2 regions of the Halomonas sp. MS1 genome follow, and region 2 is predicted to be linked to the other one. Evidence: predicted binding sites of a transcription regulator. Region 2 holds the regulator's gene; the other holds the start of a gene.
What was found. Region 2 encodes sigma-54, which starts transcription at its own class of promoters, with help from an activator protein. Its sites were predicted from a motif close to TGGCACNNNNNTTGCTNT; they were not measured.

Region 1: a site for sigma-54 is predicted at 1,857-1,874, ahead of NF683_RS21025 (sugar phosphorylase). Genes of this name have one in related genera too.

Annotation. Positions count from the first base shown of each region.
Region 1 is NZ_CP098926.1:4,565,849-4,569,813, forward strand. It holds gene ribD (bifunctional diaminohydroxyphosphoribosylaminopyrimidine deaminase/5-amino-6-(5-phosphoribosylamino)uracil reductase RibD) at 1-1,165, opposite strand, end outside; gene nrdR (transcriptional regulator NrdR) at 1,165-1,668, opposite strand; gene NF683_RS21025 (sugar phosphorylase) at 1,907-3,676, shown strand; gene dsbG (thiol:disulfide interchange protein DsbG) at 3,811-3,965, shown strand, end outside.
Region 2 is NZ_CP098926.1:4,226,808-4,230,772, forward strand. It holds gene lptB (LPS export ABC transporter ATP-binding protein) at 6-731, shown strand; gene NF683_RS19635 (RNA polymerase factor sigma-54) at 837-2,252, shown strand; gene hpf (ribosome hibernation-promoting factor, HPF/YfiA family) at 2,351-2,659, shown strand; gene ptsN (PTS IIA-like nitrogen regulatory protein PtsN) at 2,664-3,134, shown strand; gene rapZ (RNase adapter RapZ) at 3,210-3,965, shown strand, end outside.

The DNA.
Region 1 (3,965 bases), 340 kb from region 2:
AGTCAGTGCACGGTTTAGCGATGATGCGCCAGTCACTCCCAACGGCTCGAATTTCTTTAATAGTTAAACGCTTTTGGTCGGCCATGCGGGTCATCCCGGGCAACGCAAATAGTGGTCGAGCCTCGCCTCCCAAAAGCGTGGGAGCAACAAATAACTGCAGTTCATCCACCGCATTTGCATCTAACAGCGCGCCTGCCAGCGTAGCGCCGGTTTCAACAAGCAGCTCATTTACCTGCTCATGCTCAGCCAACCAGTTCAGCATCTCTGCGAGGTCGATTCGGCCTTCTTGAGCCGCGGGCAGTACCTTAATGTCAGCGCCTGCAGCTTCCAGCTTTTGGCGTTTTTCTTCACTGTGGTGTTCAGTGGTAATAATCAATGTGCGGCCTGGTTCACGAAGACAAGCGGCCGCTAACGGTAACCGTAGACGCGAATCCAAAATAACGCGTAGTGGCTGCCGCTGACTAATTGTATCCGCGTTATCCAGCCCCAACTGGTCTGCGCGCACGGTTAGTCGTGAATCATCCATAATGACGGACTCAACGCCGCTCAAAATAGCGCTTGAACGCGCTCGCAGACGCTGCACTTGGCTACGAGCTTCTGGGCCAGTAATCCATTGTGACTCTCCAGAGCCCATGGCAGTACGGCCATCCAGGCTCATGGCCATTTTTAAACGCACAAAGGGACGCTTGTGCTGCATACGGGAAATAAAGCCAGGATTTAACGCACGGGCATCCTGTTCCAACAGCCCAACATCTACCTGAATTCCTGATTCCCGAAGCCGCTTGATACCGCGTCCACTCACGCAAGGGTTAGGGTCAACCATTGCGACGACCACGCGGGCAACGTTGGCATCCGCTAACGCAACGGCACAAGGGCCAGTGCGACCTGTATGGGAACAAGGTTCCAGCGTGACATAAGCCGTTGCGCCTTCTGCCCTGGCACCAGCGGCGTTAAGCGCGTGAATTTCTGCATGAGGTTCGCCAGCACGGAGGTGAAAGCCCTCGCCAACCACCTGCCCTTCCGCGTGTTGATCGTAGCGGACAATAACACAGCCTACCCGGGGGTTGGGGTCTGTTGTATACAGCCCTTTCGCCGCCAATTGCAGAGCACGCGCCATAAATTGATGATCAGCGCTGGTAAAGCCTCTCTCCATCAACTCGTTCATCAAACCTCTCCGCGATCTGGGTCGCTGTGGGCTGATGCAGGGTGATCGCCTGGATCTTGAGAAAGACGGTCTATCTCAGCGCGAAATTCGTCTAGATCCTGAAACTTACGATATACCGATGCAAAGCGGATATACGCCACCTGATCCAGGTTGCTTAATGCCTTCATGACGGCTTCACCGATATCCCGCGCATTAACTTCGCGATCCCCGCGGGCACGAAGCGATTGACGAATACGCTCCACGGCGGCTTCTATTGCCTCAGCACTCACCGGACGCTTCTCTAGCGCCCGCAACATGCCTGCCCGCAGCTTGCTCTCGTTAAAGGTTTCGCGTGAGCCGTCGGATTTTACGACCCTCGGCATAATCAGTTCTGCGGTTTCATACGTGGTGAAGCGTTCTTGGCAGCTAGCGCATTGGCGACGACGGCGCACCTGGTCACCGTCGGCTACCAGCCGCGAGTCGGTCACTCGAGTATCATTAGCACCACAAAAAGGGCAATGCATGGCAGTCAACCTGTTGTCAGTACGTGCAGCGTGTCAGCTTGTGCGGATAACGGCACATATAAGCAATATTGCAAACTATTATTAGCAGCGGAGTAGCCACGCGCTACAACGACATGCAGTTTAAGGGCGCTTGCAAGCAAAAATAGTCGCTTCTTTAAACGCGGCGTTAACCTAGCATTGTAACGATTTGGCACACAAGCTGCAGCGTTTGTCGTAGGTTGTTTAAGAGGACATCCCTATGACCCCATTTGAGCAGACAGTCCACCATTTCCTTTCGCACCTCTACGGCCCCCGCGCCAGCGAGGTACAACGCCGTCTTGGACAACACATTGACCACTTTCGCAGTGCATCACAGGCGCCAGCCATAACTGAAAATACCGCGGCTGAAGGCGATAATGCACCAAAATGGAGCGAAAAAGATCAATGGGTCATTAGCTACGGTGATTCCATTGTGGCAGAGGAAACACCGCCTCTTGCCGTGCTTAATGAGTTCCTTCAGCGCTATTTGGGGGAGCGTATTAGCGGCGTGCATGTGCTGCCTTTTTTTCCCTGGAGTAGCGATGATGGCTTTTCAGTCATTCATTACCGTGAGGTTAATCCAGAGCTAGGCGATTGGCAGCATATCCGTGAGCTGGCAAGCCACTATGACGTGATGGGCGATTTAGTGCTAAACCACGTGTCTCGCGAGTCTCTGTGGTTTGTGGATTATTTAACCGGAAGCTTGCCAGGTCGTGATTACTTTATAGAAGTAGACCCAGAAACCGATGTTTCTGACGTGGTTCGACCACGTAGCAGTCCATTGCTAGTGCCCATTTCCACGCGTCGGGGTACGCGCCATGTATGGGCAACCTTCTCAGAAGATCAGATCGATTTAAACTTTGAAAACCCTGACGTATTGCTTGAGTTTGTTGGCATCTTGCTGTTTTACCTTCAACAGGGCGTGCGTATCATTCGCCTGGATGCAGTGGCATTTTTATGGAAGCGTCTGGGCACGCCATGCATCCACCTTCCCGAAACCCATACGGTGGTCCGTTTACTGCGCGCCATTGTGGATGAAATAGCGCCGGGCACGCTGATAATTACCGAGACCAATGTCCCTCACGCAGAAAACATCAGTTACTTTGGCTTAGAACGGTTAGCCAACGGGGAGCCAGACGAAGCCCACATGGTCTATCAGTTCGCCCTGCCCCCTTTGTTATTGCACACACTCACCCGTGGTGAAGCCACTACCCTTCAAACATGGCTTTCCAGCCTGCCGATACTGCCCAGACACTGCACCTATTTAAACTTCACCGCGAGCCATGATGGGATTGGCGTGCGTCCTTTAGAAGGAGTGCTACCCGATCATGAGCGAGATGCGCTGCTGGAACTGATGCATCGCTTTGGTGGCTTTGTCAGCATGCGGAGCAATCCTGATGGCAGTGACTCGCCCTACGAAATCAATATTACTTGGTTTGAGGCCATGCGCGGCACGCGTAGAGGACCAGACCCCTGGCAAATTGCCCGCTTCCTGTGCAGCCAAGCTATTATGCTCACTCTACAGGGCATTCCTGCCCTCTATATTCATACATTGACCGGCACGCTTAACGATGTCGAAGGAGTGGAGCGCAGTGGCCGATTGCGCTCAATTAATCGACGCCGCTGGCAGCGTGATGAGCTAACACTGTTACTCGAAAGCCCCTCAACGCCGACCCACGATGTGTTTCATGCGCTTCGCCGCTTGCTGGAACTTCGGCGCACAGAGCCCTGCTTCCACCCCAACGCCACACAACGCGTACTGACCACGCCGCCTGAAGTGCTAGCCATTGAGCGAGGCCCGCTAAGCGACGGCCGCCGCCTGCTTGCCCTGTTTAATGTCACCGATACGCTACTGCCATTAGATAATGTAGGAGAAGCACTTGAGCAGGCACTTAGCCAACATGCTTGGCGTGCTTTAGATCTGCAAAACGCCCAGGAGGAAACCGCGCTTCCTCCCTATGCAATAAGATGGATGGTGGCAGACACGTGAAAGGTGCATTGCGGCATAATGTCTCAGCAATTAGGCAATATAATCGTCAAATAATCGACGACTGAGATACTGTCGCTATCATCATCAATGACGATAGCGTTGATGCCGACTTTTCGCATGTATAAGGACGTGTTATGCCTCACATTTTTTTGCCGGGATTGCGCACCTTAGCGCTTACTGTAGCGATGAGTAGCGTGTCGTTGAGTTATGCCGAAGAACTGCCCGCACCGGTTCAAGCGCTCACCAATCAGGGGATAACGATTCACGGCCAGTTTGAGGCGCCAGGGGG
Region 2 (3,965 bases):
CGCCGATAAAAACCCTTTATGCTCGCCACCTAGCCAAAAGCTATAAACGCCGCCGTGTCGTTAAAGATATTAACCTAGAGATATCTCAAGGCAGCGTGGTAGGGCTGCTAGGCCCCAATGGCGCTGGCAAAACGACATCGTTTTATATGATTGTCGGCTTGGTAAAGTCTGATGCGGGAAAGGTTGGCATTGACGAGCTTGATTTAACCCATGCCCCCATGCACGAACGTGCAATGGCAGGTATTGGCTACTTGCCTCAGGAAGCCTCTATTTTTCGCAAACTTTCTGTCGCCGACAACATAATGGCAATCTTGGAAACTCGTAAAGAACTCGATCGTAACGCCCGGGAGCAGCGCCTTGAGTCGCTACTCGAAGATTTCCACATCACGCACATTCGTGACAACTTCGGCATGAGTCTTTCGGGCGGAGAGCGTAGACGTGTTGAGATCGCACGCTCCCTCGCGACAGAGCCTGCCTTTATTCTGCTTGATGAGCCATTTGCCGGCGTTGACCCGATCTCAGTGGGTGATATTAAAACGATCATTCGAGCCCTCAAAAAACGCCATATCGGCGTGCTGATCACTGATCATAACGTCAGGGAAACACTAGATATTTGCGATATTGCCTACATTGTAGGTGACGGTCATATCATCGCCAGTGGCCCCCCTCAGGAAATTCTCAACAACCAGCGGGTAAGAGACGTTTATTTGGGGGCTGATTTCCGCCTGTAAACAGCCACCTGCAGAAAAAATAGTAGTGGTGGCATAGTTATTGCACTTGCACCAAGCCATAACTCGCACTAGGGTGGAGCTTTCTGATTAACGAGTGGTTCTCAGATGGTCATGAAAGCTTCTCTTCAATTGCGTATCGGTACACAGCTGACCATGACACCTCAGCTGCAGCAGGCCATCGCCCTGTTACAGCTATCAACGCTGGACCTCCGTCAAGAAATTCAGCAAGCACTTGATGCCAATCCAATGCTTGAGCAGGAAGATGAGTTCGGCGAACAGGCCGTTAGTGAACCCCAGGAAGCTGAATGGTCCGAAAGCATTCCTAATGAACTCTCTACTGACAGTGACTGGTCAGACACTTATCAAGACCTAGGCAGCCATGGCACCAGCAGCGAGGGGCCTGACTTTGAGCGTCAAGCCGCGGGTCAAAGTTTGCATGGCCACTTACTTTGGCAACTCGCCATGACAGATTTTTCACCACGCGACCATGCCATTGCTGAAAGCCTCATCGATGCACTGGATGCCAACGGCTACCTAACCCAGCCTCTCAATGACATTCGCGAAGGACTTAAAGCCCAAGGGCATGAAGGCCTTAGCCAGCGTGAAGTTGAAACAACCTTGCTGCGCCTTCAACAGTTTGAGCCCACCGGTGTATTTGCGCGCGACCTGCGGGAGTGCTTAATGCTGCAGCTCGCCTCACTACCCGAAGATACACCGCTGCTGATGCCTGCCAAGCGGCTAGTGCGTCAATTTCTTGAAGCGCTCGGTAAGGATGATGTGCGTTTGCTAAAGCGGCGGTTAAGCCTGGATGATGAGCAGCTTGATGACGTCATTCGCTTGATCCGCAGCCTTGATCCTCGCCCAGGAAGTGCCTTTGGCGACACAGATGACAGCTATGTAACGCCAGATTTAGTCGTCCGCCATGACCACGAAGGATGGCACCTGGAGCTAAACCCAGAGGCACTGCCGCGCTTGCGCATTCAACCTGACTACGCAAGCCTCATCAAACGGGCTGACAAGAGCCAAGATAACCAGTTTTTAAAAGAGCATCTCCAGGAAGCGCGCTGGCTCATCAAGAGCCTTTCAAGTCGAAATGATACGCTACTGCGGGTGGGCCGAGAAATCATAGCGCGCCAAATAGGCTTTCTGGAACACGGTGAAGAAGCCATGAAACCGCTGATTTTAGCCGACATCGCAGACGCCGTTGAAATGCATGAATCTACTATTTCCAGGGTCACCACCCAGAAATATATCCATACCCCGCGCGGTGTGTTCGAACTCAAATACTTCTTTTCCAGCCAAGTAAGTGGCCAGGACGGCGGCGACAGTCATTCCAGCACCGCCATCCGGGCTCGAATCAAAAAACTGGTGCAAGATGAACCGCCCGGCAAACCGCTCTCAGACAGCCGCCTCGTGGCGCTATTGGAAGAGGGTGGCATTAATGTAGCAAGGCGAACGGTGGCCAAATATCGCGAGTCGATGGGCATTCCCTCTTCAAGCGAGCGCCGCCGTTTACGCTAATAAAACAGTGCTAACGAGACAAAGTCTGTCTAGGGGCTTTGCAATAGCGCAAAAAGGGTTACAATCGAAGAACAGTCCGATGGATAAGGAGCACGTCAATGCAAGTAAATATCACTGGTCATCACGTAGATCTGACTGACGCCTTGCGTGACTATGTAAATGAGAAGCTGGAACGCGTTGAGCGCCATTATGACAACATCACCACCGTACAAGTAACCTTATCTGTTGAAAAGGAGCGTCAGCAAGCTGCCTGCACCCTGCATGCTGCAGGAGCCGATCTACACGCAGAAGCATTAGACAATGATATGTATGCTGCGATTGATGCACTAGCGGACAAAATTGACCGTCAACTCGTTAAACACAAGGAAAAAGCACAAGCTCGCGCCCAAGGCGCTGGCGTGCGTTAACTCAATGACGTTGGAAACCATACTTCCCCCGGAGCGCGTGCTGTATGACGTCCCCGGGGGCAGCAAAAAAAGGGTGCTGGAATTTTTCAGCACCTTTATTGCGCAAAACACGCCAAGCCTAGATAGCCAAGAAGTCTTCAGCCGCCTGATTGGTCGTGAGCGTTTGGGTAGCACTGGAATAGGCAACGGCGTTGCCATTCCTCACGCCCGTAGCCCTCACTGCAGCTCGCCTATCGCTGGTTTTTTAAAGTTAGCCGAGCCTGTAGATTTCGATGCTATTGATGGCGATCCCGTCGACCTTGTTTTCGTACTTTTAGTACCCGAAGAGGCGGACGACACGCACTTAGCCTTATTAGGGCAAGTGGCGTCTATCATGAACAGCGTTGACACACGTCAGCAGCTTCGTAGAGCGGCTAGCCAACGTGAGCTATTGGACCTTATAACAGCAAAAATTCGTGAACAGCCTGTTAGCTAAAGGGTCCACCGCTAGACACTGCCTACTAAGTCCAACGTTTACCTCCATTTTTATTGGCATGCCAAGAGAAACTCTATGCAATTGGTGATCATTAGCGGCCGTTCAGGGTCCGGTAAATCTATCGCCTTACAAGCGTTAGAAGATCTTGGCTATTGTGCCATCGATAACCTGCCCGCCATGCTACTCAGCTCCCTGGTGGATGAGCTTCGTGAGCAAGGGGCACGCCCCCAACTAGCGGTAAGTATCGATGCGCGCAATTTACCTGCTGCATTAAAGCAACTGCCAAAAATGCTTGAATCTTTGCGCCAGAAAAGCATTCACTTCCAGGTTATCTATCTAACCACCGATGCGCGAATTCTTCTTGAGCGATACTCAGCCACGCGTCGTCGCCACCCTCTTACGCGTGATAGTGACATGACGCTTGAAGAGGCCATCAATAAAGAAGAAGAAACCCTGCTCGACATCCGTGATCTGGCTGACCTGATGATCGACACATCGCGTCTGTCGGTTCATGACCTGCGCCGCCGGATAACGGATCAGGTTGCCCAACAGCGTGAAGATAGATTAACGCTGACACTAGAGTCATTTGGCTATAAACGGGGCGTCCCACTTGACGCAGATCTCGTCTTTGACGTGCGCTGCCTACCAAATCCGTACTGGGATCCTACACTGCGCCAATACACTGGCCGTGATGCCAATATCATCCACTTTCTGAAGGGATATCCTGTCGTAGAAGAAATGCGCAATGATATCCAGACATGGCTGGAAAAGTGGCTACCCGCTTACCAAAATAGCCAACGCAGTTATATGACGATTGCGATTGGCTGTACC